DNA from 4 places in the Agromyces cucurbitae genome. Region 1 is predicted to be linked to each of the others. Evidence: predicted binding sites of a transcription regulator. Region 1 holds the regulator's gene; each other region holds the start of a gene.
What was found. The regulator HspR, encoded in region 1, represses chaperone genes until heat shock. The targets are predictions, from matches to a motif close to AAGTTGAGTCNNNNNGACTCAACTT.
Positions count from the first base shown of each region.

Region 1 (7,480 bases):
TGATGCGCTCGATCGGCCCCGAGGGGCGCTCGTCGCCGAGGCGGCCGTCGATGAACCGGCGCAGGTCCCTGCTGAGCGGTCGCGCCGTGCTCCAGCCGAAGCCCGGCCGGATCACGCACGCCTGGATCTCGGGGTTGACGAGCACCGCGGCGATCGCGTCCTCGACCGTGCGCACGACCACGAGCTCGTAGGCGAGGCGATCCGACGGCCGCCGCTGCGATCGGAGCGACGCCCGCATCGCGGCCTCGGCGGCGTCGCCGTCGTTGCCGACGACGAGCACCTGGAAGACGTGCGGTGCGGCGGCCCCGTCGACCGCGGACGGCTCGGGCTCCTCACCCGCGGGCCGCGGGAACCACGACCTCGGGGCGACCTCGTCGAGGTACGCGGCGGCCGAGCCGTACTCGCCCCGCTCGATCAGGTCGTGCAGCTCGTCGACCGCCTCGACGCCGGGCACCGCCCAGTAGCCCTCGAGCGCCTGCAGCACGGGCAGCAGCCGTGCGAACTCGCCGGCGACGTCGACCACGTCGGGTTCGGCTGGATCGCCCACCTCCGCGGGGCCGCCGGCGATCGACTGCCGCACGACGTGGCCGAGGTACTCCCACACGTCGCTGCGCAGGCGCCAGGCGCTCGATGGGATCCCGGCGGGTGCCGCCACCACCGATTCCGCGCCTGCCACTCTCGAACTCCCTCGTCCTGCGTCCGCCGCGCGTTCGCGCCGCCCTTCAACGACATCCCATGCGGCGGCGCGATGACGCCGTCGCAGGACGGCTTCTGTCTGGGTTCACAGACGCGGAGTCCGGGATCGCAGACAACGGTTGGGTCTGGACGCGGCGCCGCGCGCCTACTCGGCCGACCGGACGACCGGCGGGCGCGGCGGGTACACCCAGGTCACGAGCACGACGGAGATGATCATGAGCAGGAACCACGACACGAGCTTCGACGCCGACACGAGCTGCCAGCCGTCGACCTGGTCGGGGTAGAGCCAGGCGCCGCTCGCGGTGCCGATGTTCTCGGCGAACCAGATGAACAGCGCGACGAGCGCGAACGCCGCGAGCAGCGGCATCCGCGGCGTGCGCCGCCACACCCGGAAGTGCATGACCGTCGGCCACCACAGCACCACGACCGCGGCGAGCAGCACCCAGCGGAAGTCCACGATGAAGTGGTGCCCGAAGAAGTTGAGGTAGATCAGCACGGCCACGACCGAGGTGATCCACCGCTTCGGGTAGCGCGTGAAGGCGAGGTCGAACAGCCGGTACACCCGCACGAGGTACGACCCGACGGCCGCGTACATGAACCCGGAGAAGAGCGGCACGCCGGCGATCCGGAGCACCCCGTCACCGGCGTAGCTCCACGATCCGACGTCGGTCTTGAAGATCTCCATCGCCGTGCCGGTGAGGTGGAAGAGCACGATCACCCAGAGCTCGCGCCCCGTCTCGAGGCGCGTGGCCACCATGACGACCTGGATGAGCACGGCGGCGGTCGTGAGCGCGTCGTTGCGGGCGAGCGCTGCGTCGTCGGGGTACCAGAGCCGGGCCGCCACGATCACGGCGAGCAGCGCGGCGCCGAACACGCACGCCCACGCCTGCTTCGCGCCGAACACGAGGAACTCGACGAGCCCGGCCCGGAAGCCCCGCTCGGGCGCCCCCGCGAGCAGCCGGTGCGCGGTCCGGTCGATGGCCCGCTCGACCGCCGTGAGTCCCTGCTCGTGCGCCGACCCGGCGTCGCGGTCTCCGGGCCGCGGGGCCGTCCGCTCCTCGGGCGGGCGCTCGCGCGTCACCCGGCGCGCCTCGAGGCCGTCACCGTGAACTTGGGGTTGCGCGCGATCTGCCGCGTCGGACCGACCGTGCGCTCGAGCAGCGGCCGATAGCGCAGGTGCGAGTTCCACACGCACCAGAGCTCGCCGCCGGGCGCGAGCACGCGCGCGGCGTCGGCGAACAGGTGCGCGGCGATGCCCGTCGAGAGCGCGGCGTCGCTGTGGAAGGGCGGGTTCAGCACGACGAGCCGCTCGCTCGCGTCGGCGAGCCGCTCGAGGCCGTCGGCCTGCATGACCTCGACGCGGTCGGCGACGCCGTTCGCCGCGGCGGTCGCGCGGGCGGATGCCGCGGCGGAGGCCGAACGATCGGTCGCGACGACGCGCAGCGCGGGGCGCTCGCGCGCGAGCCACGTGGCCACGATGCCCGTGCCGCACGCGAGGTCGACCGCGGTCGCGGCATCGGGCACCGCCCCGCCCAGCTGCGCGAGCAGGAACCGGGTGCCGATGTCGACGCCGGTGCCCGCGAAGACGCCGCCGTGCGCGACGACCTCGAGGCCCGGGTCGCCGTGGCGCTCCCGACGGGGCCAGGCCGTCTCGGCCTCCGGCGAGCGGGCCCCCGAGGCGATGAGCACCCGCGACTTCTGACGGGCGCGCGACACGTCGACGCGGTCGAAGTGCGCGAGCAGCACCTCGTTCATGGCGAGCGACATGTGCTTGATGCGGCCCCCTGCGACGATGACGACGTCGGATGCCGCGTGGCCGGCGACGAGCGCGGCCACCTCGTCGAGCCGGTCGAGCGAGCGGGGCAGCCGCGCGACGACGAGCCGCGCACCGGCGACGAGCCCGGCCGACAGCGGGAGCGAGACGACCGCGCCGGTTCGGCCGAGGCGGGCGGCGTTCTCGGCGAGCGCTCGCTCGCCCGTGATGAGGTCCTGGTGCACGCGGATCGGGCGCGATGCGCCGGCCCCGGCGAGCGCGGCCGCCCCGAGGGCGAGTGCGCCGTACGCGTCGTCGATCACGGCGATCTCGCCGGGCGGGGTCGACGCGAGCCGCTCGGCGGCCTCGTCGAGGACGAGGCGGTCGGCCGCATCGGAGGCTTCGAGCCCCGGTCCCTCGACGTCGGGATGGCGGCGGAGCGCGCCGAAGTCGATGGGCATGAGGCAAGGGTACGCGGGCCCGCTGCCCGGTCGCCCGACGCCAAGCTGAGTGCGGCATCCGGTTCGGTTTGCTACCCTCGGGTCCGCATGCGGCGAGAACAGCACGGGGGCGCGACTCGCGGCGGGCGATTCGTCCGCCGCTTCGCCGGCGTACTCGGAACCGCCGCCGTCTTCGGGCTGCTCGCGACCGTCGCGCTCGCGCCGCAGGTCAATCCGGCCACGATCGAGGCGGCCGTCGCCGCGAACGACGCGTCCGACTCGTTCCGAGCGGCTGCGCAGTCGGTCAGGGTCGACGGCGAGGCATCCGCGACCGCCGTGTCGAACGAGTCCTACGTTGCCTCGACCGGCCCCGAGACGCTCGTCGCGGGCGGCACCAACCTCGACTGGGCGAAGCTCGTCATCGTCGACGGCGGCTGGCCGCTCACCGACGAGAACGTGACGTTCATGATGCGCTGGATGCGGCAGGAGAACGGCGCCGACAACTGGTGGAACCGCAACAACCCGCTCAACAACGGCATGGGCTCGGGCGGCGGATCGGGTCTCGGCAGCTACACGACCCTCGTCGACGCGGCGTACTACGCGGCCGCCAACATCAGCTCGGGCCGGTACCCCGAGGTCGAGGCCGCACTCGAGCGCGGCGACTCCGCCGACGCGACCGCGCAGGCCATCTGGGCGTCGCCGTGGGCGTCGAGCCACTACGGCTACGGCACGCACTGGAGCTCGCGTCCGTACGAGGTCGTCGAGGCCCCCGCCTCCGCCTGGGGCCGCTGAGCCGCCGAGGCGCTCGGCCACGCCCCCACCCTCACGCGAACGGGGGGTGGAGGCACCCGCGCGACGGGAGTACGTTCGGTCGCGGATCCGCCCACCCGAGGCTTTCCGCGTGCGCCGACGCGCGCGTGAAGGACGGGTCCGTGAGCCGAACAGGTCGGAGTCACCGATGCGCCGTTCAATCATCCTCACCACCGCCGCCGCCGTCGCGATCGGCGCACTGGCCGTCGTCGCCGCACCGGCGAACGCCGCGCCGAAGGCGCCGATCTCCGGTCCGCCGACCGTGCTCGCCGAGCACCTCGCGGGCCCCCTGACCTTCGATCTCTCGGCGAACGGCGTGATCACCGTCGGCCAGTCGTTCCTCGGCGAGGTCACCCGCCTCTCCGGCGGCAGCAGCGAGACCCTGTCGCAGGGTCCCGACTCGACCGGCGTCTCGGTGCTCGGACCGACCGTCACCTGGAGCGAACGCGCCGGTGACGAGCAGTCGATCCAGGGCTCGTGGCTGAAGTCGAGCGGCCCCGCCGGAGACACGTCGATCGACCTGCTCGCGTGGGAGCAGGCCAACAACCCCGACGGCGACAGCTGGTACGGGTTCGAGGAGATCTCCGACGAATGCGCCGCGACGCTGCCGCCGTTCGTGAACCCGCGCTACCAGGGGCTCGTCGACACGCACGCGTACGGCACGCTCGCACTGCCCGGCGTCACGTACGTCGCCGACTCGGGCATGAACGCCGTGCTGAAGGTGGTCGGCGACGAGGTCTCGACGGTCGCCGTGCTGCCCCCGCAGCCCCTCGTCGTGACCGATGAGATGCGCGTGGTCGGCGAGGTGGAGGGCCAGCCGATCGTGCTCGACGAGTGCGTCGTCGGCCTGACGTACGACGCCGAGCCCGTGCCGACCGATGTCGAGATGGGCACCGACGGCATGCTCTACGTGTCGACGCTGCCCGGCGCGCCCGGACTCGGGTTCCCGACGGGATCGGTGTACCGGGTCGACCCGGCGAGCGGGGAGTACGCACTGGTCGCCACCGGGTTCGCGGGCGCGACGGGGCTCGCGGTCGCACCGAACGGCACGATCTACGTGAGCGAGATGTTCGGCGGCAAGGTGTCGGCGATCACGCGCGACGGGTCGGTCTCGACCTTCGCCGAGGTCGACAGCCCGGCCGGCGTCGAGTGGCAGAGCGGCAAGGTCGTCGTCTCGGCCGGTGTGTTCGGAGACGGGCAGATCCTCTCCTACCCCGTGCGGGGCCGCTGAGCGGAGCACGAACCGCGCCGCGGGGCATCCGATCGGATGTCGCGCGGCGCGGTTCGTCGACGGCCGGCGTCAGCGCTCGAGCGGTCGCCAGACCACCACGGCGTTCTCCCGGCGAACGCGCGTGCCCGCCTTGAGCGTGACGACCTCGCCGGCGGAGCCGGCCGCGAAGACGCGCCGTCCCGGACGATTCAGCATCTCGTCGGCGAGGGCGCCCTCGAGCTCGCGCACGCGGGCGCGGAGGGACTGCACCTCGTCTTCGAGCCCGAGCACCCGGCGGATGCCCTCGAGGCTCACGCCCTCGCTCGAGAGCTGCGCGATCTCGCGCAGCCGGTTGACGTCGTGCATCGAGTAGCGGCGCGACTTGCCCGCGGTGCGCCCCGGCGACACGAGCCCCAGCCGGTCGTACTGGCGCAGCGTCTGCGGGTGCATGCCCGCGAGCTCGGCGGCGACCGAGATCACGAACAGCGGGCTCGAGGCGTCCATGGTCAGCCCCGGGCCTTCGCGAGCAGCTCGTCGCGGGGGTTCTCGTCGGGCAGCGCGGCGGCGAGCGCCTCGACGGCGGCCTGCGCGTCCTTCGAGAGGTGCGAGGGCACCGCGATCTGCACGACCGCGAGCAGGTCGCCCGTGCCCTTCTTCGTCTCGACGCCGCGGCCCTTGACGCGCAGCACGCGGCCGCTCGGGGTGCCGGGCGCGACCTTGAGCTTCACGGGGTCGCCGCCGAGCGTCGGCACCTGGATCGTCGCGCCGAGCGCCGCCTCGGCGAACGTCACCGGCACGGTGACCCGCAGGTTCAGGCCGTCGCGCTCGAAGACCGGGTGCCTGCGCACGTTGACGGTGAGGATGAGGTCACCCGCCTCGCCGCCGTCGGGCGACGGGTGACCCTTGCCGCGCAGGCGGATCTTCTGGCCGTCGGCCACCCCTGCGGGGATGCGCACCGTGATCGGCCGGCCGTCGGCCGTCTGCAGGGTGATCTGGTCGCCCTTCGTCGCGGTGATGAAGTCGAGGGTCGTCGACGCCGTGACGTCCCGGCCCTTGGTCGGGCCGCCGAAGCCGCGGTACCCGCCCGACGGCTGGCCGAACCGGCCGCTGCCGAAGAGCCCGCCGAGCAGGTCGTCGTAGTCGGCACCGCCCTGCTGGAACGTGTAGCGCTGCCCGCCGGCCTGGCCGCCGAACATGCCGCCGAAGACGTCGTCGAAGCCGCCCTGGCCCCCGGCGCCCGGCGCGGTGAAGCGCGCGCCCGAGCCCATCGCCCGGATCGCGTCGTATTCCTTGCGCTGCTCGGGGTCGGAGAGCACGGCGTTCGCCTCGCTGATCTCCTTGAACTTCGCCTCGGCGGCGGTGTCGCCCGGGTTCTGGTCGGGGTGGTACTTGCGTGCGAGCTTGCGGTAGACCTTCTTGATCTCCGCGTCGCTCGCGTCCTTGGAGACGCCGAGCACCTGGTAGAAGTCCTTGTCGAACCAGTCCTGACTGGCCATCGGCACCTCCTTTCTCTGAGTCTGTCTGAATGTGGAACGCCGGTCGAGTAGCGAAGCGCATCGAGACCTGGTGACGGGTCTCGATACGCTCCTTCGTCGCTACTCGACCGGCGGACGGATGCGGCGGGCTACGCCGGCGTCTTGACGACGACCTTCGCGGCGCGCAGCTGCACGCCGCCCAGCGTGTACCCGGTCTCGACGACGTCGGCGACCGTGTCGACCTCGACCTCGTCACTGGGCTGCTGGAAGATCGCCTCGTGGCGCTGCGGGTCGAACGGCTCGCCGACCTCGCCGAACGCGGTGAGCCCGAGCTTCTCGACGGCGCCGCGCAGCTTGGCGGCGATCGTCGCGAAGGGCGAGTCGCCCTCGAGGTCGCCGTGCTTCTCGGCCCGGTCGAGGTCGTCGAGCACCGGCAGCAGCACCGACACCGCGGCGCCGACCGCGCGCTCGCGCTCGATCTCGCGGTTCGCCTCGGTGCGCTTGCGGTAGTTCGCGTACTCCGCGGTGACCCGCTTGAGGTCGGCGAGGTGCTCGTCGCTCGGCTCCTGCACCTCGGCGTTGGCCGCGTTCAGGATGTCGTCGACCGTGAGCTCGGCCTCGTCGTCGAACGAACCGGATGCCTCGGGGGCGCCCTCCTCGGGCGCCCCGTCGGCGGCCGGCTGCCGAACCTCACCGGTCTCGGGGTCGATGCGGCGCTTGTCGCGGATCACCGGCTCCTCGTCGTGGTTCTGGTTCTGCTCGTCGGTCATGGCTACTTCTTCTCGTCCTCGTCGTCGACGACCTCGGCGTCGACCACGTCCTCGTCGGAGGAGGCGTCGCCCGCCTGGCCGGTCGCCGAGGCGTCCTCGCCGGAGGCGGAGGCATCCGCAGCCTGCGACTGCGCGTAGATGGCCTCACCGAGCTTGGTCTGCGACTGCGAGAGCTTCTCGAACGCGGTCTTGACCGCATCGTCGTCGTCGCCCGCGAGCGCCGACTTCAGCGCGTCGACGTCGCCCTGCACCTCGGACTTGACGTCGGCGGGCAGCTTGTCGTCGTTGTCCTTGATGAGCTTCTCGACCGAGTAGGCGAGCTGCTC
Region 1 covers NZ_JBYRES010000001.1:31,147-38,626, forward strand. Annotated here, with positions in the region: gene AC3RJ6_RS00135 (beta-eliminating lyase-related protein) at 1-655, opposite strand, end outside; gene AC3RJ6_RS00140 (DUF817 domain-containing protein) at 842-1,675, opposite strand; gene AC3RJ6_RS00145 (class I SAM-dependent methyltransferase) at 1,774-2,910, opposite strand; gene AC3RJ6_RS00150 (hypothetical protein) at 2,998-3,681, shown strand; gene AC3RJ6_RS00155 (ScyD/ScyE family protein) at 3,848-4,930, shown strand; gene AC3RJ6_RS00160 (heat shock protein transcriptional repressor HspR) at 5,000-5,413, opposite strand; gene AC3RJ6_RS00165 (DnaJ C-terminal domain-containing protein) at 5,416-6,405, opposite strand; gene AC3RJ6_RS00170 (nucleotide exchange factor GrpE) at 6,534-7,154, opposite strand; gene dnaK (molecular chaperone DnaK) at 7,157-7,480, opposite strand, start outside.

Region 2 (7,480 bases), on a different contig from region 1:
GATGAGTCCGACGCGCGCGCCGCGCTACTCGTCGAGCAGCTCCGCCTCGATGACCTCGTCGTCGGCGCCGCCCGCACCACGCCCGGGCGCCGCGTCGGCGCGTGCGACGGTGAGCGACTCGCCGTCGCCGGCGAGGCCGACCACGACCGCGTCGCCGTCGCGCACGCTGCCGTCGAGCAGGGCGCGGGCGAGCCGGTCGTCGATCTCGCGCTGCATGAGCCGGCGCAGCGGGCGCGCCCCGTAGAGCGGGTCGTAGCCGCGCTCGGCGAGCCAGGCCCGCGCGTCGGGCGTGACCCCGAGCTCGAGCCGGCGCTCGTGCAGCCGGCCGGTGAGCCGGTCGATGTAGAGGTTCACGATCTCGGCGAGGTCCTGCTCGCTGAGCGCCGAGAAGACGACGAGATCGTCGAGGCGGTTCACGAACTCGGGCTTGAACGCCTGTCGCACGGTCTGCATGACGGCCTGCTCCTTCTCGCTCCAGCTGAGGGCCGGGTCGATGAGGTACTGCGAGCCGAGGTTCGACGTGAGGATCAGGATCGTGTTGCGGAAGTCGACCGTGCGGCCCTGGCCGTCGGTCAGGCGACCGTCGTCGAGCACCTGAAGGAGCACGTCGAACACCTCGGGGTGCGCCTTCTCGACCTCGTCGAAGAGGATCACCGAGTACGGGCGCCGACGCACGGCCTCGGTCAGCTGCCCGCCCTGGTCGTAGCCGACGTACCCGGGAGGGGCGCCGACGAGGCGCGACACCGAGAACTTCTCGCCGTACTCCGACATGTCGATGCGCACCATGGCGCGTTCGTCGTCGAAGAGGAACTCGGCGAGCGCCTTCGCGAGCTCGGTCTTGCCGACGCCCGTCGGGCCGAGGAAGAGGAACGAGCCGGTCGGCCGGTTCGGGTCGTTGATGCCCGCGCGCGAGCGGCGCACCGCGTCGGCGACCGCCGCGACGGCCGGCTTCTGGCCGATGAGGCGCTTGCCGAGCTCCTGCTCGAGGTGCAGCAGCTTCTCGGTCTCGCCCTGCATGAGCTTGCCGACGGGAATGCCCGTCCACGCCGAGATCACCGCCGCGATGTCCTCGTCGGTGACCTGCTCGTTGACCATGCGGGGCTCGCCCCCGGCGTTGCCCGCGGCATCGGCCTGCTCGGCCGCCTCGAGGTCTCGCTGGAGGTTCTTGATCGTCTCGTACTCGAGCCGCGACGCCTTCTGGTAGTCGCCGGCGCGCAGTGCGAGGTCGCGCTGCGTGACCGCCTCGTCGAGCTGCTTCTTGAGGTCGCCCACCCGGTTGAGGCCCTGGCGCTCGCGCGCCCAGCGGGCCTCGAGCTCGGCGAGCTCGCGCTCGAGCGAGACGAGCTGCTCGCGCAGCTTCGCGAGGCGCTCCTTCGAGGCGTCGTCCTTCTCCTTCTTGAGGGCGAGCTCCTCGAGCTTCATGCGGTCGACCTGGCGCTTGAGCTGGTCGATCTCGACGGGCGACGAGTCGATCTCCATCTTGAGTCGCGACATGGCCTCGTCGATGAGGTCGATGGCCTTGTCGGGCAGCTGCCGCGCGGTGATGTACCGGTTCGACAGGGATGCCGCGGCCACGAGCGCCGCATCCGAGATCGTCACCCCGTGGTGCGCCTCGTAGCGGCCCTTGAGCCCGCGCAGGATCGCGATCGTGTCCTCGACCGAGGGCTCGCCGACGTACACCTGCTGGAAGCGTCGCTCGAGCGCGGCGTCCTTCTCGATGTACTCGCGGTACTCGTCGAGCGTGGTCGCGCCGATGAGGTGCAGCTCGCCGCGGGCGAGCATGGGCTTCAGCATGTTGGAGGCCGCGACCGAGCCCTCGCCGCCGCCCGCACCCATGAGCAGGTGCAGCTCGTCGACGAACGTGATGATCCCGCCCTCGGCCTCGTTGATCTCCTTGAGCACGGCCTTCAGCCGCTCCTCGAACTGTCCGCGGTACATGGCACCGGCGACGAGCGCCGAGATGTCGAGCGAGACGAGCTGCTTGTCCTTCAGCGACTCGGCGACGTCGCCCGCGACGATGCGCTGGGCGAGTCCCTCGACCACGGCGGTCTTGCCGACGCCGGGCTCGCCGATGAGCACGGGGTTGTTCTTGGTACGACGGGTCAGCACCTGGCTCACGCGCCGGATCTCGGCGTCACGGCCGATCACCGGGTCGAGCTTGCCGGCCTTCGCGAGGTCGGTCAGGTTGACGCCGAACTGTTCGAGCGCCGACTTCTGCTCCTCCTGCGAGTTCGGCGCACCCTGCATGTTTGCCACTCAGTCATCCCTTCGTTCAAAACTTGAGTCTACTGAACTCAACTTTGCGAAGGGGGTCGGTATTCCGGAAATCACGCGGAATCTCCCCCGCGTTTCACGCTAGACCGGATGCCGTGGGACGCGCCAGCGTCGTCGGCCCCGTGGGCGCGCTGTTCGATGCGGTCGATCCGCCCGAGACGGATGTCGCGCATGCGGGTTCCCGCGATGACGGATTCGACGCAGATCTCCTCGGCCGGTGCCCGCGCCCACCTACGATCAGCTCCATGACCGCGCTCTCGCGCCGTTCCAGGGTCGGCTACGCACTGGGCGGCATCGCCTCGGGCACGTACGGCACGGTGCCGGGCCTCATCCTCATGCCGTTCCTCACCGACCTGCTCGGCGTCGAGGCCGCGATCGCCGGCATGATCGTCTTCGCACCGAAGGCCTGGGACTTCTTCCTGAACCCCGTCGCCGGCCGCATCAGCGATCGCTCGAGGCATCCCCACGACCGACGGCGACCGTTCGTGCTGCGCGCCGGGATCGTCCTCGCCGTCGCGTTCGCCGCGATGTTCTTCGGTCCGACGGCCCCCGTCGCCGCGGCGGCCCTGTGGGTGCTCGGGTGCTTCCTCGCCTCCGCGACCGTGTACGCGTTCTTCCAGGTGCCGTACCTGGCGATGTCGGCCGAGATCACCGACGACTACTCCGAACGCACCCGGCTGGTCGCGTGGCGCGTCGTCGTGTTCACGCTCGCGATCCTCGTCTCGGGCGCGACCGCACCGGCTCTCGTCGAGCTCGTCGGCGGCGTCGCCGGCTACCGGCTCATGGCCGGCGCCATGTCGGTACTGATCCTCGTCGGCACGTTCGGCGTCTGGTGGGGCACCCGCCGCTCGCCGCTCACCCGCGACGAGGTCGCCGTCGGCCGCCTGTTCGACCAGCTCGCCGTCGTGCTCCGCGACCGCGATGCCCGTGCGCTCATCGCGGCGTTCGTGCTGCAGGCGGTCGCCATCGGCATGGTGCTCGGCGGAGTCGTCTACGTCGCCCGACACGTGGTGCACGACCCCGGCGTCGCCACGATGGCCTTCGTGGGCTTCGTCGCCCCGGCCATCGTGCTGACGCCCGCCTGGTCGCGGCTCGGCCGACGAGTCGGCAAGAAGCGGGGCTTCGCGGTGGCGACGCTCGTCATGACGACCGGCCTCGTCGCCCTGCTCGCCGCACGATCGGGCGACGTGGCGACCCTGCTGCTCGCCGCCGGCGTGGTCGGCGTCGGCTATGCCGGGGCCCAGCTGTTCCCACTCGCGATGCTGCCCGATCTCGCCGCCCACGACGCGGAGCGCAGCGGCACCAACCGCATCGGCATGATCTCGGGGGTGTGGTCGGGCTTCGAGCTGCTCGGCTACGCGCTCGGCCCAGCGCTCCTGGGGGTCGTGCTCTCGCTCGGCGGATACCGGGCGACGACCGGCGAGGCGGTCGCGCAGACCGACTCGGCGCAGTGGGCGATCGTGCTCGGCGTGTCCCTGATCCCGGCGCTCCTGTGCGCCGCGAGCCTGCTGCCGCTCGCCCGCTACCGGCTCGACGATCGGCTGCGCCGGGCCGCCGCCTCCGCGATGCGCTGACGGCGCGCACCGCGCACCGGCGGCCTCCGATCCATGCCCCCCTCGCGCCACGACGGGGCCGCTCGATCGCCCGCCTACCAGCGCACGGGCACGCGGGCGATCGACCGGCCCGCCCGGTCCAGCAGGTGCCCGTTGCGCTTCACCTCGCGCAGCACCGTCCACCGGTCGATCACCTCGACGTCACCGCCCCAGGCGTCCTCGATCTGCGACAGCTCCGTGAGCGACCGCGCGCGCACGCCGACGAAGAGCGGCGCCCGCCCCACCAGCACCCCCACCCGATGGGCCGCGGGCAGCTTCGCCGCGCGCGCCGCGGCGGCATCGCCGTCGCCCGCACGGGCCCAGAGCACGGCACCCCGCCGATACCCGGCGGCCGGCATCGCGACATCGCAGCCCAGTCGCAGCACGCCGGACGCGACGGCCCGGTCCACCGTCCTGCGCGCCGTCGCCTCCGAGACGCCGAGCACGCCGGCGAGCGCGGCCGCGGGCATCCGTGGATCTTCGTCGAGCGCATCGGCGAGCTCGGCGACGACCTCGGCACGGGGTGCGCGGACGTCGCCGAGTCGCGGGGTGCCGAGCGCGAGCTGCTGCCGGCGCGACAGCACACGAAGCCGCCAGGTCGAGTCCTCCGCGACGATCGCCGCCGCGACGTCCATCCGCCGCACCCTGGCACCGGGGCGTGCGACCGCACGCACGCGGTCGCCGAGGAGCGCGAGGCCGCCCGCCCCCGCGACGAGCACGAGGCGACCGGCCGAGGTGTCGTCGACGCTGAGCACCCAGGGCAGGGCGGCGATCTCGTCGACCGCCGCGTCGCTCGTGCGCCGGCCCAGCAGCACCACCGCGACATCGGTCGTCGACGACCAGCGTTCCGGCGTCGGCCACGCGGTGAGCCAGGCGAGCGACTCGTCGCGCAGCGCCTGCCAGTGACGGGCCACGGTCGCGGCATCCGCCCCGACCGCGGCCGCGACGCGCGTCCACGGCGCCCGGGCGTCGATCTGGAGCGCGTGCACGATCGCGAGGTCGAGTTCGCCGAGCATCCTGGGCTGGTCGTCACCGAGTGCATCCACGTGACGGATCGTACGCAGTTTTCGCTCACCGGTGAAGGAAATGCCGAACCGATCGGTGCAGATCCCGGTTCTCCCTATCCTCTGAGCATGATCGCGACCGAATCCTCGATGATGGCCTCCATCGAGGACCTCGTCGCCATGGCACCGCGCGCGACCGGCTCGGCCGGCGGCGCAGCCGCGGCCGGCTACGTCCGGCGGCGATTCGACGAGGCCGGCCTGCAGACCGACGTGCTCGAGGTCCCGTCGTTCTCGTGGCACGCCGAGGCCTGCGGGCTCCGGGTCGGCGACGACGAGGTGGCGTGCGCGCCGATCCTGCATTCCGGCCTCGCGGCGCACGACTGGACGGGCGATGCCGCGCACCGCATCGAGGCGCCCGTCGTCGACATCGGCAGCGATCGGGTTCGTCGTCACGACGTCGCCGGAGCGATCGTGCTGTTCGACCTCACCTTCGACATGACGGTCGGCCACTCCCTGCCGCTCACGCTCTTCCTCCACGATCCCGGGCGCCGCGTGCTCCGCCGCGAGGTGCTCGGCAGCAGGAACCCGTACGTGACGTCGCTCGCGCGCACGATGCGCGAGGCCGCTGCGGCCGGCGCGGTCGGCCTCATCGGCGTGCTCCGCGACTACGCCGACTCCCGGAACTACCACAACGAGTACTACCGCCGCACCCTCTTCCCGCTGCCCGGCGTCTGGGTCACACGTGCCGACGGCGCCCGGCTTCGCGCGCTCCTCGGCGGCGAGCGGACGCGCGCTCGGCTCACCCTCGACGTCGCTCGCCGCGAGGCGGTCTCGCGTACGGTGATCGGCGTGCTCCCGGGCCGGACGCGGGACGCGGTGATGGTCCAGTCGCACCACGACTCGGTCGGGCCGGGCGCCGTCGAGGACGCCTCGGGCACGGCGGCGGTGATCGCCCTCGCCGAGCACTACGGCAGCGCGGCGCGTGCCGGGGCCGAGCGTGAGAAGACCCTGCTGTTCGTCACCTTCGACACGCACTTCACCGGCTACCAGGCGCATCGGGCGTTCGCGACCCGGTACGTGCTCTCACCGGACTCGCCGTGGAACATCGTGCTCAACGCGACCATCGAGCACATCGGGCTGCGCGCCGTCGAGGGCGCCGACGGCGGCTTCGCCTCGACGGGCGAGACCGAGCCGCGCGGCATCTTCCTCAACGTGAACCCCGCGTTCACCTGGCGCATCGGACGAGCGGTGCGCCGGCACCGGCTCCACGGCACGAGCCTCCTGGGCGCCGGCCTCCTGGAGTTCTTCGCGGGCGGCATCCCGACCGATGCCTCGTTCACGTTCGTCGCGGGCGTGCCGACCGTCAGCCTGATCTCGGGCCCCCTGTACCTCTACGACGACGCCGACACGATCGAGCGCATCGATCGGCGCCAACTCGTGCCCGTCGTGGGCTTCTTCGCCGACGTCGTCGACGACGCCGACCGCCACGACGGCCGCACGCTCGGCACGATGCCGTCGTCGCTCCGGCACCGGCTGCCCCGGGGGCGCTGGTGACACGGCGGGTCGTCGCGTTCCCGGCGCGGGGGGTCGACGGACGCGCCCAGGAGCAGACGGGAATCCTGCAGCTGCCCGACCGGCCTGCGCCGCCCGGCGGGTACCCGGTCGTCGTGTACGGCCACATGACCACGGGCGGCTCGGCGCGGTCGGCACCGAGCACGGGCAGCCCGGCGCACCCGGAGTGGCGCCGGATGTCGCAGGGCGACGCGCTGTGCGAGGCGCTCCTCGCCCGGGGAGTCGCCGTCCTGCGCCCCGACTACGAGGGCATCGGCGGACCGGGCGCGCACCCGTACCTCATCGGGGCGTCGCTCGCCGCATCGATGACCGGGATCATGCGGGCGCGCGCCTCCTACGACGCGCCGCTCGGCGACGCGTGGGTGTCCGCCGGTCACTCCGAGGGCGCGGTCGCCGCCCTGCACGCCTCCGTCGCCGACGAGCCCGACGCGCGGTCGAGGCTCGTCGGCACCTCGGCGTTCGCCCCCGTGACGCGGATGGACCTGAGCATCGGCACGGTCGTCCGAGTCGGTGCGCGCTTTCCCGGCTCGGGGGTCGTCTCGGCGCTCGTCGCACTCATGCTGCGCGGGGCCGCGACGACGGACGAGCGGATGCGCGAGCTCGTCGCGGCCGACGGACTCAGCCTGCCGGCGGCGGAGCGCTGGGACGACCTCGACCGGCTCTGCCTGACCGAGCTCTCGGCGACCGGCTCCTGGGGCGGGATCGCCCCGGGACGCATCGGCGGGCGCCGCGGGACCGAACTGTTCGATCGGCTCCTCACGTCGTTCCGAGCGAACGAGGTCGCCGCGCTCCGGGGCTTCCGCGCACCCGTCCGCATCGATGCCGCCCGGTTCGACGAGGTCGCGCCCGCTCCGTTGACGGCGCGGCTCCTGCGCGACTATCGCGTCTCGGGCGTCGACCTCACGAGCCGCTGGTGGCCGACGCACCATTCCGGCACGATGCACCGCCGGCACGCCCCGTCGGTCGCCGCGGAGTGGATCGCCGCGCGCTTCGACGCACGTCGACGCTGACCGCTCCCCCGACGGTCACTCCGCCTGG
Region 2 covers NZ_JBYRES010000002.1:8,070-15,549, reverse strand. Annotated here, with positions in the region: gene AC3RJ6_RS07005 (ATP-dependent Clp protease ATP-binding subunit) at 25-2,247, opposite strand; gene AC3RJ6_RS07000 (MFS transporter) at 2,520-3,848, shown strand; gene AC3RJ6_RS06995 (AsnC family transcriptional regulator) at 3,923-4,912, opposite strand; gene AC3RJ6_RS06990 (M28 family peptidase) at 5,000-6,424, shown strand; gene AC3RJ6_RS06985 (lipase family protein) at 6,421-7,452, shown strand; gene AC3RJ6_RS06980 (hypothetical protein) at 7,468-7,480, opposite strand, start outside.
Region 2: AC3RJ6_RS07005 (ATP-dependent Clp protease ATP-binding subunit) is a predicted target of HspR. The motif match lies at 2,277-2,301, and genes of this name have one in related genera.

Region 3 (7,480 bases), 1.3 Mb from region 1:
GGCGTTCGCCGGCACGGCGCCTGCCGGGTCGGACACCAGCCCGCCGGCGAGTCCAGCCTCGCCACTCACCGACCGCGAGGAGGACGTGCTCGACGCCGTCGCGCGCGGTCTCGGCAATGCCGAGATCGGGCGCGAACTGCACATCTCGCTCAGCACGGTGAAGACGCATCTCGCGAGCATCATGGCGAAGATCGGCGCCCGCAACCGGGTCGAGCTCGCGATCTGGGCGCACGAGCGCGGCGGGCACGACGCCGCTCGCGGCGGCGAGCGCCGCCCGACGCGCGAGCGATGAGCCGCGGCATCCCGAGAACTGGGGTGTCGGCGGCGATTGTGCGCGGTCGCGCACGGGAGGATCCTGAACCCATGACCATTGCTGAGGATTGCTCGCACCCATGACCGCGACGGTCGAGGTCGACTACCTCGTCGTCGGCGCAGGCGCCATGGGCATGGCGTTCACCGACACGCTGATCGACCACGCCGAGGGCGTTCGCGTCGCGCTCGTCGACCGGCGCCACAGTGTCGGCGGGCACTGGCTCGAGGCCTACCCGTTCGTACGACTGCACCAGGCATCGGCCCTCTACGGGGTGCCGTCGACCCTGCTCGGCGGCGGCCGCGTGCAGCATCGCGGGCCCGAGACCGGGCTGCAGGAGCGCGCGTCGAAGTCGGAGATCTGCGCCTACTACGAGCGCATCCTCGCCGACCGGATGCTCGAGTCGGACCGGGTCGAGTTCTACCCGGGCTGCGAGTACCTCGGCGACCGCACGTTCGTCTCGCGGGTGTCGGGCGCGCGGTACACCGTGCCCGAACGCTGCCGCGTCGTGGACGCCCGCTACCTCGCGCCGCGCGTGCCCGCCGAGGTGCCGCCGCCGTTCGCGGTCGACGACGACGTGCGGGTCATCCCGGTCAACGAGCTCGCCCACGTCGAGGCGGCGCCGAGCCGATACGTGATCGCCGGGTCGGGCAAGACGGCGACCGATGCGATCGTGTGGCTGCTCGGCCGCGGCGTCGCTCCCGATGCGATCACGTGGGTGCGCCCCAGGGATCCGTGGATGGTGAACCGGGCCGCGCAGCAGCCGGTGCCCGAGGTGTTCCTCGGCATGGTCGCCGACATCATGGAGTCGGCTGTGCGGTCGGACTCGCTCGAGCAGCTCTTCCTCCACCTGGAGGACGCCGGCGTCATGCTGCGCATCGACCGGTCGGTGATGCCCACGATGGCCAAGGCGCCCACCCTCGGCACGTGGGAGCTCGAGCTGCTGCGCACGATCGAGCACGTCGTGCGGCTCGGGCACCTCCGGCGGGCGCAGCGCGGGCGGCTCGAGTTCGCCGGCGAGTCGGTCGCGATCACCGACGACGCCCTCGTCGTGCACTGCGCCGGCTCGGGCCTCATGTATCCGCCGCTCGTGCCGATCTGGGCGCCCGGCACGATCACGCTCCAGCCGATCCGTGCGGGGTTCCCGACGTTCGGTGCGGCGATCGCCGGCTACGTCGAGGCGACCCGCGCCGACGACGACGAGAAGAACCGGCTCGCCCCGCCGTCGCCCTACCCCGACTCGATGGCGGCATGGGCGCGCATGATCGCCGTCGGCGGCCGCAACGCGGCGAGATTCGGATCGGAGCCCGACATCGCCGAGTGGGCGTCGACGGTCGCGACGAACCCGGCCCGCATCGCGCCCGGCACGCCGCACTCGACGCAGCTCGACTCGGTGCTCGAGCGGCTGGTCGCCCACTCGGCCCCGGGCACCGCCCGCCTCGAGGAGCTCAGCGCCCACCCCGCCGGTTGAGTAGCGCCCGACGAAGGCGGTGGGTTGAGGAGGCGCGCTAGCGCCGTCTCGAAACCAGCACGCGTCTCGAAACCCGGCGAACAGGTCTCGCCCGTCTCCTCCGTCGCTACCCGCCCACGCAGTTCGGGTCGCCCTCACCCATGCAGCCCCCGCCTCCGCCGGGATCGACGGGCACGGGCTGCGGCTCGGGCATGAAGCGGTCGGCCGGAACCGGGAGGGCGAAGATGATGACCAGCCCGAGGCATCCGATGATGCATGCCGTGATGATGAGCCCGCGCCGGCGACTGATCGCGGCGAACACGACCGCGCCGATCAGCGCGCCGAGCGTGAGCGCAGCCGTGACGAGGTAGCGGTTCTCGTCGGCAGGCGTGACCTGCACCGGTACTCCGAAGAGCGTGAAATACGTCTCGAACGCCTGCCAGGCGAGCACGAGTGCCAGCAGCCCGCCGACGGCGAGCAGCCCACCGGCGACCTTCGCCGACCACCGGCCGCCGCTCAGGAACGCCGCCGAGCACGCGACGCCGAGTGCGACGACCGCGGTGAGGATGCCGGCGTCGATCAACGCGATGCCGTTGCCGAGCACTGCGGCGATCCCGCCCGAGGCGATGCCCGGCGCGCCGCGCACGATGGATACGAGCACCACCGCGACGGGCGCGGCCAGCACGATCAGCCCCCAGCGCCCCGGTCTGCGCATCGATCGCAGCCCGAACTGCACGGCTGCGGCGAGCGCGACCCAGACGAGCAGGTTCGGGTCGACGACCATTGCGACGAGCGGGAACAGCCACTCGCCCGAGCCGAAACCGTACGACGAGATGACGAGCAGCAGCAGGCCGACGACGCGAAGCACGACGACGGATGCCACGAGCACGAGCAGTTCGACGGCGCGGGCGCGCACGTCGAAGGCGGCGCGTTCGGGTGCGACCGGGTCGGGTGCACCGGTGTCGCCGTCTGCGTCGGGTAGGGCTCCGCTCATCCGTGGAGTCTCTCGCAACTCGGCGGCGCGCACCACAGGGACACCCCTGAGCGCTGACGGCCTGAGTCGGTCGAGTAGCGCCCGACCGAACCCTGTCGCCGGTCGAGTAGCGAGCGACCGAACCCTTCGCCGGTCGAGTAGCGAGCGACGTAGGAGCACGCGTATCGAGACCCCCGCGAGGGTCTCGATACGCGTCGTCGCTTCGCGCCGGCGTTACTCGACCGGCGAATGCGGTTACGCCGCCATCGGCATGAGGCCCGCGGCCGTGACGACGAACTCGCCGTCACGGGCGTCGACGTGCACCGCTCCGCCGTCGCCGACGGCACCCGACACGAACAGGTCGGCGATGCGGTCGTCGACCTCGCGCTGGATGACCCGGCGCAGGGGGCGAGCACCGTACTCGGGCTCGTAACCGCGCTCCGCCAGGAGCGCCACCGCGGCATCCGTCACCTCGAAGCCGACCTCGCGCGAGGCGAGGCGACGCGCGGTCGCACCCAGCATGAGGCGCACGATCTGCTCGAGCTGCGGCTGGTCGAGCTTCTGGAACAGCACGATCTCGTCGATGCGATTCAGGAACTCGGGCCGCATGGCCTCGCGCAGCTTGCCCATGACGCGGGCGCGCACGTCGTCTTGCGACGAGAAGCCCGAGCCGTCGGCCGAGGCGACGAAGCCGAGCGCTCCCGACCGCGACGCGAGGAACTCCGAACCGAGGTTCGAGGTCATCACGACGACCGTGTTGCGGAAGTCGACCGTGCGGCCCTGGCCGTCGGTGAGGCGTCCGTCGTCGAGCACCTGCAGCAGCAGGTTGAACACGTCGGGGTGCGCCTTCTCGATCTCGTCGAACAGCACGATCGAGTACGGGTTGCGCCGCACGCGCTCGGTGAGCTGGCCGGCCTCGTCGTAGCCGACGTATCCGGGAGGGGCGCCGACCAGTCGCGACACGGTGTGCCGCTCGCCGAACTCCGACATGTCGAAGCGGATCACGGCGGTCTCGTCGTCGAACAGGCGGTCGGCGAGGGCCTTCGCGAGCTCGGTCTTGCCGACACCCGTCGGCCCGAGGAACAGGAACGACCCGACCGGCCGACGCGAGTCGCCCATGCCGGTGCGGTTGCGGCGCACGGCCTTGGCGACCGCGGTGACCGCGTCGTCCTGCCCGATGACGCGCTCGTGCAGCTCGCCCTCGAGGTCGGCGAGGCGCTCGCGCTCGGTCTCAGTGAGGCGGTTCACCGGGATGCCGGTGGCCCGCGAGATCACGGCCGCGATCTGCTGCTCGTCGACAATCGTCGCCGGTTGAGTAGCGAGCGACGAAGGAGCACGCGTATCGAAACCATCACCCTCCGTGGTCTCGATACGGCGCTGCGCGCCTACTCGACCGACGGAGACGGCCTCATCGAGCTTCGCCTGCACCTTGACGATCTCGTCCCGAATCCGCGACGCCTCCTCATAGTGCTCACCACTCACCGCGGCGTTCTTCTCCGCCTCGAGCTCCCCGAGCCGTGCCTGCAGCGCCGACACATCGACCTTCACTCCGAGCTTCAGGCGCAGCCGCGCGCCGGCCTGGTCGATCAGGTCGATCGCCTTGTCGGGCAGCACGCGGTCGCTCAGGTAGCGGTCGCTCAGTTCGACGGCGGCGCGGATCGCGGCATCCGTGTATTCGACACCGTGGTGCTGCTCGTACGCAGGCTTCAGGCCCTGCAGAATCAGCACGGCGTCTTCGATCGACGGCTCGCCGACGCGCACCGGCTGGAAGCGGCGCTCGAGCGCCGGGTCCTTCTCGATCTTGCGGTACTCGTTGAGCGTGGTCGCACCGACGAGGTGCAGCTCGCCCCGCGCGAGGCGCGGCTTAAGGATGTTGCCGGCATCCATGCCGCCCTCGCCAGCCCCACCTGCGCCGACGACCGTGTGCACCTCGTCGATGAAGACGATGAGCTCGCCCGTGTTCTCGGCGATCTCCTCCATCGTCTTCGTGAGACGCTCTTCGAAGTCGCCGCGGTAGCGGGTGCCGGCGAGCATGCCGGGCAGGTCGAGCGCGATGACGCGCTTGCCGAGAAGGGCCTCGGGCACGTTCTCCTCGACGATCGCGCGGGCGAGGCCCTCGACGATCGCCGTCTTGCCGACGCCGGCCTCGCCGACGAGCACGGGGTTGTTCTTCGTGCGGCGCGACAGGATCTCGATCGTCTGCTCGATCTCGTCGGCACGGCCGATCACCGGGTCGAGCTCGCCGTTCGCGGCCCGCTCGGTGAGGTCCATCCCAAACTTGTCGAGCATTGGGGTGGTCGACTCGGTCGGTTGAGTAGCGTCCGACGAAGGAGGACGCGTATCGAAACCACCTTCACCATCGGTCTGCGCTTCGAAGTCTTGACGCATCCCCTGCGTCAACGCCTCAGCAGTAACCCCAGCCCTCGCAAGCACCTGTCCCGCAGGCGCATCCTGCCCGAGCACCAACGCAAAGAACAGGTGCTCCGGGTCGATGTACGTCGCCCCCGACGACCGCGCCACCTGATAGCTGTGGAACAGCGCCCGGGATGCCGACGGCGTGATCGTCGCCGCGTTGATGTCGGCGATCTCGGATGCCGCGGGCAGACGTGCCTCGGTCGCCGTGATGATGCGCTCGGGGCTCGCCCCGACACGGCGGATCGCCTGCTGCACGCTCTCGTCCTCGACGATCACGCGCAGGATGTGCAGGGCGTCAAGCTCGGTCTGTCCGCGCTCGAGGGCGAAGCGCCCGGCCTGCTGAAGAATCGATTGGGTGCGCGCGGTAAGGAACCGGCTGAGGTCGATCGACCGCGCCTGTCGCGCCTGCTCACCGGCGAGGTATCGGGCGAGGAACTCGTCGAACGAGCTTGCGCCGGCCTCGTTGAAGTCGTTGGGCACCTGGCCTCCTGGTTGAAGTTGAGTGTGGTTCGCTCAAGTTCAACGCACAGTGCACGTGCGTATTCCCGTGCCCTAGGGAGGCAGGATGCTGCAACGATCAAGCCGGGAGCCGCCACACTTCCGGTCGCTCCGCAACTTGTCCACCCTACGCGGCTGTCAAACCCGCCTCGATGGGATCGGGATGGTACTCGAATCGAGTCACTTGCGAGCGGGTGTCCTCACCCGGCACCCGGCTGAGCTCAATGGTCACGAGCGATTCGCCGGCTCGAGCTGGCGCCAGCTCGAGCGCCAAGTACTCAAATAGAGAACGTTCATGCACCGCGATAACAACCTGCCGACCTAGGTCGTGCGCAAAAGATCGAAGTAGCGCGCTGAATTGCGCGACGTGGACGTCGTCCATCGCTTGGACAGGATCGTCAAGGAGCAACAGTTCGACCGAGGTCTTCGCCGTGGCATTCAGCGAGAGAAACAACGTGAGCGCTGCGGTGTTTAGGTTCCCAGCGCTTAGTACGAGGCCGGGTGGGCCGGCCATCTTTGTCCGCTTGTTCACCGCACGGAGGCTCACCCCGCCACTTCGAGGACTATCGGATGCGACGAACTCAGGGACATACGGTTCATCTGGCGCCAAACGCGTGAACAATTCTCGCCACGTTCCGTTCAGCGTGGAGTCGAAGACTTGTTCAACAAGTCGGTTCCGAAGCTCAACCGCACTCTTGCTCAGGCGGGCTGCAGATTCGACGCGCTCCTTCGCCGCGGCAAGTTGGCTCTTCGCGACCGAAATCCGCGCTTCGAATGATGAATGAACATCACGCAAGTCCGCAATCTCTCTCGCGCGATCTTCCATTGCCTGTGCGATGTCGATCCGCTCGTTGAACGCGCTGAGTTCTTCCGCCGCTGATCTGTGGAGCGCTTCAACCCGCCCGAGGATGTCATCGAGCTGCTCTCGGAAAGGCTGCGTTGCATCCTGCCGCAGTCCGAGGCCGGCGTCGAAGCCAATCGCAGACAGCTCGCCTCGCAGCCGATTCAGTCGATCCGCCGTTGCGCGCGAGGCGCTGAGAGACGACTCCACCCGCTGCCGCTCCTCGACGTCACGGGTTACGCCTGCGGCGCTCGGTCGGGCCCCACGAATCCGAGCTAGCAGGTCATTCCCTGTCGCTATGCGGGACGTAAGCGATAGGAGAGCTTCCCCGAACTCCAGACCGTCCAGAACTCGTTTCCTCTCCCTGGCTAGTTCATCCAGGCGTGTTTGTTGCTTGTCGCGATGCTCTCCCAGCGCCGTGATTCGCTTCGCCAAGATACCGAATTGAGAAATGCGCACGGCAAGGTGACCTGCCAGCGATCCGTCGTGAAGCTCGCCGAAGTCGCGCCCACAAACTGGGCAGATATCGTCATCGATGTAGGGAGCGATTGCCGACAGAGCTTCCGCAAGCCCTCCGACATCAGACTCGACCGCAACCGATGCGATTTCCGCGTTGGTCTCCGTAACTCCTTGCAAAGCGACGGCAACCTGCTCATCAAGCGCTGCCAACCGCTTCCGGCTAGCGCGGTCTGCGCCAATCCGCGCGCTGGCGCCAACCAGAACGTCAGTGATGAGGCCCTCGGCGACTTCAAGGCTCTTCTCGACTGCGCCAGGTTCTGCCGATAGCTCTAGCTCGACGTTCGCGAAGGAAAGGACCTCCATCAACAAGACCTGACAGGCGGCCTGTGAAGTGGACTGCCATGACGTTATTCGATTGTTGGAGGCATGAAGCCGAGCCTCGAGATCCAAGACATCAATCGACTCGGTCACTCGTAGGGACTCAAACTGAGCACTGACATGTCTGACTCGTTCGAGCAGTGCGGTGCTCGGCCC
Region 3 covers NZ_JBYRES010000001.1:1,296,794-1,304,273, reverse strand. Annotated here, with positions in the region: gene AC3RJ6_RS06040 (response regulator) at 1-292, shown strand, start outside; gene AC3RJ6_RS06035 (NAD(P)-binding protein) at 393-1,781, shown strand; gene AC3RJ6_RS06030 (hypothetical protein) at 1,888-2,754, opposite strand; gene AC3RJ6_RS06025 (ATP-dependent Clp protease ATP-binding subunit) at 2,989-5,628, opposite strand; gene AC3RJ6_RS06020 (AAA family ATPase) at 5,774-7,480, opposite strand, start outside.
Region 3: AC3RJ6_RS06025 (ATP-dependent Clp protease ATP-binding subunit) is a predicted target of HspR. The motif match lies at 5,644-5,668, and genes of this name have one in related genera.

Region 4 (7,480 bases), 600 kb from region 1:
CGAGGGTTCGACCGATGAGCGGTGCATACGCGGGGGAGATCTCCGCCTCATTCGGCCGGGGGCTCGCAGTCGGCGGCATCCGAGCGACACGCGCGGTTCCCGACGGTGACGAGCGGCACGGTCTGCGATTCGCCGAGCCTGCGGCGCGGGAGCCCGGCGAACCGCCGGCGGTGCCGGGCGCCACCGCCTCGTGGGCGCCGGCCGGACTCGCCTCGGTCGTGCGGCGGCTCTACGCGCTGCTCATCGCGGCCGCCGTCTCGATCGTGCTCTACCGCGCACTCGAGCCGGGCTCGCCGCTCGCGAGCGGCAGCGAGCTCGACCGCCACGCCCTCGAGCCGCGCCTCGACCCGGCCGGGCTCATCCCGGCGATCGCGGGCGGAGCCGTCGTCTGCGCGGCGCTCCTCGTGGCGTCCGCGTCACGGGCGAGCCTCGCCGCGATCACCCATCTGCGCGTCCCGGGGCTCGGGCCCGGTCCGCGAGCGATCGCGAACGGATTCACGTGGGCGTCGCTCGCGATGCTCGCGGTGCACTTCACCGCCGCCGCGTTCGACCCGCTGCCGGGCGGGCACGGGTTCTACGGCCTGCTGCTCGGCGGGGTCTTCGGCGTCGGCACCTATCGCCTGCATCGTCACTCGATCGACCACGAGGCGTATCGCACCTTCAATCTCGTGGCGATGCTGCTCGCCGCCGGCAGCCTCGCGAGCATGAGCATCACCCCGACCGGCGAGTGGTGGACGCGCAACTTCTCGACCCTCGGCACGTCGAACGACCTCGCGGCGGCCTGCTTCAACGTCGCCGTCGTCGTCTCGGGCGCCGGCATGGCGGGCCTCTCGGGCGCGCTCACGCGAGCCGTCGCGGTCGGCGACTTCGGCATCCGGCGCGGCGCCCGCACGTCGATGCGCGTGCACATCGGCCTCGTCGGCTTCGGGCTCATGGGCGTCGGGGCGGTGCCGATCGATCGGGTGCCGGTGTTGCACAACGCCTTCGCCCTGCTCGCCGCCGCGGCGTTCGCGTCGCTCTGCCTCGGCACGCGGTGGTACGCGGCCCGGTTGCCGCGCGGTTTCGTGCGCTTCTCGTACGTCGCGCTCGTCGCCGAGGTCGCGGCGATGGTCGGCTACGACGTGCTCGGCTGGTTCAACCTCACGGTGTTCGAGATCGTCGCCTTCGCGCTCGTCTTCGCCTGGCTGATCGCGCTCGTCGCGTCGACCTCGCACCGCCGTCATCACGAGCCGCCTGCGGATGCCTCGAGCGCGAGCCGCGGCATCCACCGGGTCGCTCGTGGCCGTTCGCTGTCGGCGCACGCCGAGGCGGAATCCCACGCCGCGTGGGGCGTTGTCTCCGGTAGAGAGTTGAGTCAGATCGACTCAATGTCATCGACCAGGAGGAATGATGGCCACCGCCTACGACCCGTTCCGCGACCTCGACCGAGTCGCGTCCGCCCTCTTCGACACCCGGCGCGGCCCGCGCAGGATGCCGATGGACCTCTACCGCGACGGCGACCACTACGTGCTGACGGCCGACCTGCCGGGGATCGACCCGGGCTCGGTCGACATCGACGTCGACGGACAGCTGCTCACCATCCGCGCCGAGCGCACCCTCACGACGGGCGACGGCGTGAAGTGGATCACGCGCGAACGGGAGGCCGCCTCGTTCCTGCGCCAGCTCAACCTCGGCCAGGGCGTCGACACCGACCGCATCTCCGCGGGCTACACGAACGGCGTGCTGAGCGTCACCATCCCCGTGAGTGAGAAGGCGAAGCCGCGCAAGATCGCGGTCGAGCACGGGGATGCCGCAGCGGCGGCGCCGATCGTCGACGGGGCCGACGAGGCCGACCGCGTCGAGCCGATCGAGCGATGAGCGAGGCGCTCGCGGCCGAGCCGCCCGCTCCCGTCGAGATCGTGCGGCTCGACGACCGGCAGCGGTACCAGCTGCTGGTCGACGGCGAGCGGGCGGGATTCGCCCAGTTCCGGCTGCAGCCCGGGGCGATCGTCTTCACGCACACCGTGATCAAGCCCGAGTTCGAGGGGCGGGGCCTCGGCAGCCGGCTGGCGAAGCACGTGCTCGACGACGCCGTCGCCAGGGGCGACCGGATCGTGGCCGAGTGCCCCTTCATCGCGGCGTACCTTCGCGACCACGAGGGCTACGAGGCGTTCGTCGACCGGCCCTGAACGGGGCCGTTCGAAAGCCGTTCGTCCCCTTCTGGGCGTACCGCCGAAATCCCCCCGTTCGGGGCGGTGCGGAGCGCTCTCACGGGCGGTTACGATTCGAGCACAACCCGAGTCCAGACCCGACCGGACCGGCTCGTTGCACCGTGACGGCCGAGCGATCGGATATGTCCCTATCGATCGCTCGGGTCAGGCTCGCCGAGCTCAGTTCGGGTCGCTCGGCGGGATGGTCTCTTCGCGAGGCCGCGATGGGGTGGGAGGTAGGGTTCCCACCCCATCGTCATGCCCTCGGAGCATCCGCGGGCGCTGCCCAGCGGCCGGGCGACCGTCGGGCCGTCACTGCGTCGTTCCGGCCTTCGCCCGACGCCGCGCGGCCGACTTCCATGCGAAGTCGATGACGATCGCGAGCACGATGATCGCGACCAGGGCGATCGCGGTCGCCGGCTCGGCGACCAGCGTCGTCGTGCAGAAGACGACGAACGTGCCGAGCGTCGCGATGAGCCCGATCACGAGCACGACGAGGCTCGCGCCCGTCTCGCGGGAGATGCGGAAGTGCGCGACCGACACCGCCGAGAAGACGAGCAGCGCGACCGCGCTGCCGATCGACGCGATCTTGTTGAGGTCGAAGCCGACGACGAGCACGGTCGCGAGCACCGCCATGACGATGAGCCCGAACGGGAACCGGGCGAACGACCGGCCGAACACGGGCGGGAACTGCCCGACCGACGCGAGGTGCTGGGTCATGCCGATCGACGGGTACAGGCCGGCGTTCACGGCGCCGGTCGTCGAGAACAGCGCCGTGATGACCATGAGCACGTAACCGGCTTCGCCCAGCGTCGGCTTCGCGGCCTCCGCGAGGGCCGTCGTGCCGTACTCGACGACCTGCTCGGCCGTGAGCGTGCCGAAGACGCCGAGCGAGACCGCGACGTAGATCGTCGTCGCGATCGCGAGGGCGAAGTAGATCGCCTTCGGCAGTTGGCGCGACGGGTTCGGCAGGTCCTTCGCCGTGAACGTGATGACACCGAATCCGAGGAACGCGAAGAAGGTCAGTGCGACGCTCGAGATGATCTGCTGCACCCCCGGGTACCCTGCCGGGTCGAGGAGGGCGAGGTCCCAGTTCGCGATCGTGACCGCGGCGAACACCACGAGGATCGCGAGCACGACGACGACGATCACCGACTGCACGCGGGCGACGACCTGGGAGCCGACGGCGTTGAGGCAGGACATGACGACGATGAGCAGCACGCCGAGCACCTTCGCCCAGCCGGCGTCGCCGCCCGCCACGACCGAGCTCGCGTACCCGCCGAACGACGAGGCGATCATCGCGACGACGATCGAGCCGGCCGTGAAGAACAGCCACGACCCGATGCCCGTGAGGTGCCCCTCGCCGAACCCCTTCGAGAGGTAGGTGAGGATGCCGCCGCCCGACGGGTACTTCGCACCGAGCTTCGCGAACGAGTAGCCCTGCAGCGCCGCGATGATTCCGGCGATGAGGAACGACACCCACACCGCCGAGCCCGCCACCGCGCCCGCCGCGCCGAGCAGGGCGAAGATGCCCGCGCCGACCATCGAGCCGACACCGATGAACGTCGCCTGCAGCACGGTCATGCGCTTCTCCGGCTCGGGCGCGGCCGATCCGCCGGCATTCGGCCGGGCCGTCGGCGGCTGTTCCGCGCTCACGGGCGCCTCACCCTCTCGATCGCTCGTCGGTCAGGACTGCGCCGACGCCGCGACGCCTCGGATGAACAGGGTCTGCGCCGCGATCATGCGCTCGATCTCGCCGGGGTCGACCGACTCGTCGGACGCGTGGATGCGCGACTGCGCCGTGTCCTCGGCGCCCCAGAGGATGATCGCCGACCCGGGGGAGACCTTCTGCAGCGATGCCACGAGCGGGATCGACGCCCCGCTGCCGATGTTCTCGACGGGCGCGCCGTAGGCCTCGGCGAGGGCGTCCTCGGCGGCGACGATCGCCGGGTTCGAGGCATCCACCGCGAAGGCGTGACCCACCTTCACCTTCTCGACCTCGACCTCGCAGTTCCACGGGCGCTGCGACCGCAGGTGCGACATGAGCGCCTCGAGCTGCGCGTCGCCGTCGGAGCCCGGCACGATGCGCATCGACAGCTTCGCGGTGACCGACGGGAGCAGCACGTTGGAGGCCTCGACCGTGTTCGGCAGGTCCATGCCGAGCACGGTGACCGACGGCTTCGCCCAGATGCGGTCGGAGAGCGAGCCCGTGCCCAGGAAGTCGACGCCCGGCAGGATCGCCGAGCCCTCGCGGTAGACGTCCTCGTCCATGTCGGCGCCGGCCCAGCTCGAGCTGTCGACGCCCGGGATGACGGTGTCGCCGTGCTCGTCGTGGAGGGTGTCGAGGATGCGGATCATCGCCGTCATCGCGTCGGGCGCCGCGCCGCCGAACATGCCCGAGTGCACGGGGTTCGCGAGCGTGCGCACCGTGACGGTGCACGCGACGTCGCCGCGGAGCGCGGTCGTGAGGCCCGGGCGGCCCACCTGCTGGGGGCCGATGTCGCCGATGACGTAGGCGTCGGCCGCGAACAGCTCGGGATTCGCCTCGACGAACGCCTCGAGGTGCGAGATCGTCTCCTCCTCGCCCTCGACGAGGATCTTGATGCGGCACGGTCGGTCGGGGCCGATGAGCTTCAGGGTTCCGTAGTGGATGACGAGGCCCGACTTGTCGTCGGCGGCGCCGCGGCCGTAGATGCGGCCGTCGTCCTTGGTGACCGGCTCGAACGGCGTGCTCGACCAGCCCTGGCTCTCGGGCGCGGGCTGCACGTCGTAGTGCGCGTAGAGCAGCACCGTCGGCGAGCCCTCGGGCCCCGGCAGGTCGGCGTAGACGCACGGGTAGCCCCCGGGCACGTCGACGAGGCGCACCCCCTCGGCGCCGGCCGCCTCGAAGAGCTCGACCACGGCCTCGCCCATGCGGTGCACCGGCTCGGGGTCGAAGCCCGGGAAGGCGACCGACGGGATGCGCACGAGGTGCTCGAGCCGTTCGATCACCTCGGGCATGAGGTCGGCGGCCGCGCGCTTCAGGTCATCGGTGTCTGGCATGGTCTCTCCTTCGCTGGATGCTTCTGGCGGAAGTCCGGGGGTGTGTCGAACGGAGCGGGCGGGCGCCCGCTCCGTTCGACGACGGCTCAGGCCGGGACGACGAGCTGGATGAGCAGGCCGGCGCCGACGACGGCGACCCACGACACGAGCATCGGGATCGTGAACGAATGCCAGACCGGCACCTGGGTGAGCTTCGTCGATCCGGTGAGGTCGGTCTCGACCGCGGCGATCTGCGAGCCGTTGGCCGGGAACAGCCAGACGCCGATGAGCGACGGCCACATCGCCGTGATGATGCCGGGCGCGAGTCCTGCGGCCAGCGCGATCGGGATCATCGTGTTCGTCGTCGCCGACTGGCTCGTCGTGAGACCGCAGACGACGAAGAGCGCGACCGCGAGCAGCAGCGGGTTCGCCTCGATCATCGCGCCGAGCGGCTCGATGATGGTCTCCTCGTTCGCCGAGATGAACGTGTCGGCCATCCAGGCGATGCCGAACAGGGCGACCGCTGCGACGAAGCCGGCCTTGAGCAGCGGCTGCTCGACGACGGCAGACGGCTTGACCTTGCGCACGAGGATGATGACGAGGGCGACCGTGAACATGATCATCTCGATGACCGTCGACATGCCGATCGGCACGAGCTCGCCCTCCTCGTCGGGGAACGCGGGCCGGAGGCTCGGGAACAGGCCGAGCAGCACGATCAGCATCGTGCCGGCGACGAAGATCCACGCCGAGATCGCGCCGCCCGGCGGCACCGGGTGCTCGATGCGGACGGGCTTCGACGGCGCGGCCGCATCGGCCGCGGCATCCGAACCGCCCGTCTTCACGGCGGTGGCCGTCGTGCCGCCGCTGCCGGCGCCCACCTTCGCCGCGTAGCGCGCCTTCAGCGCCTCGGGGACCTCGACGGTGCCCTCCTCGACGCGCTTCAGGAACACCGGGTCGTCGAGCAGGTCCTTGCCGACCCGCTGCTGCACGATCGAGGTCGCGATGCACGCGACGATCGCCGCGGGGATCGTGATGAGCAGGATCTGCGGCAGCCCGTACCCGGTGCCGTCCATGAGCACGAGGTACGCGGCCATCGCCGCCGAGACGGGGCTCGCCGTGATGCCGAGGCCCGACGTGACCGTCGACGACGCCAGCGCGCGCTCGGGTCGCTGGCCGTTGCGGTACGCCGTCTCGTAGATCACCGGGATCAGCGCGAAGAAGATGTTCGAGGTGCCCGAGAGCACCGTGAACACGAAGGCCACGAGCGGCGCCACGTACGTGAGCCGCTTCGGGTTCGCCTGGATGATCTTCGACGCGATCGCGACGAGGTAGTCGATGCCGCCGGCCGCCTGCATCGCCGACGACGCCGTGATCACCGCGATGATGATGAAGAAGGCGTCGACCGGGATCGAACCCGGTGGCAGCTGGAAGACGAACACCAGGATGACCGTGCCGACGACGCCCCAGAGGCCGAGGCCGAGGCCGCCGGTCCTGACGCCGAGCACGATCGCGCCGATGACGACGCAAGCCTGCAGAATGACGAGCGCGTACTCCATTGCGGCCTCCCCAAGCCGAGCCCTCAACCTGAGGCTGAGGTTATTGCCCGGAGCGCCTTCGCGTCTAGACCCGAGTTCGGGAGTTCGGCCCTACGCCTCGTCGGTGCGCACGCCGTCGCCGTGCAGCGGGTCGGCGCGCAGCCTCGTGCACAGCTCGATGAGCGTGCGGAGCTCGTCCTCCGAGAGGGTGTCGCCGAACTGGCGGTTGATCGCGTCCATGTGCGAGATCGCCACGCGGCGGAAGAGCGCGAAGCCCGCTTCGGTGATGCCGACGATCGTGCCGCGCCCGTCGGCCGGATCGGGCGCCTTCGTCACGTAGCCGCGTGCGGTCAGCCGGTCGACGAGGCGGCTCACGCTCGGCTGCGTGATGAGCACGCTGCGGTTCAGGTCTTTGAGGCGCAGTCGCCGGCCGGGCGCGCGCGAGATGTTGAAGAGCACGTCGTACTCGTTGAGCGAGATGACGTCGCTCGGGAACTCGGCCGCGAGTGCTCGCATGATCGTCACCTGCGCGCGGAAGAGCGACTCCCAGGCGGCGACGGTGATCGCACGGTCCGCCATGCGGGCTCCCTTCGTCGGATTGACCCATCCAACAATAGGGAACGTCGGCAGGTGTCGCAGGCGGGAACGGTCGAGGGCCGGTCGTAGAGGCTGACGACCGGCCCTCTCCCTTGCACCAAGAGTGTCCTGCAATCACATTCCGCGCCGTCCGCCACA
Region 4 covers NZ_JBYRES010000001.1:634,093-641,572, forward strand. Annotated here, with positions in the region: gene AC3RJ6_RS03090 (hypothetical protein) at 417-1,223, opposite strand; gene AC3RJ6_RS03095 (Hsp20/alpha crystallin family protein) at 1,390-1,857, shown strand; gene AC3RJ6_RS03100 (GNAT family N-acetyltransferase) at 1,854-2,168, shown strand; gene AC3RJ6_RS03105 (APC family permease) at 2,502-3,845, opposite strand; gene AC3RJ6_RS03110 (M20/M25/M40 family metallo-hydrolase) at 3,876-5,231, opposite strand; gene AC3RJ6_RS03115 (SLC13 family permease) at 5,318-6,766, opposite strand; gene AC3RJ6_RS03120 (MarR family winged helix-turn-helix transcriptional regulator) at 6,857-7,324, opposite strand.
Region 4: AC3RJ6_RS03095 (Hsp20/alpha crystallin family protein) is a predicted target of HspR. The motif match lies at 1,347-1,371, and genes of this name have one in related genera.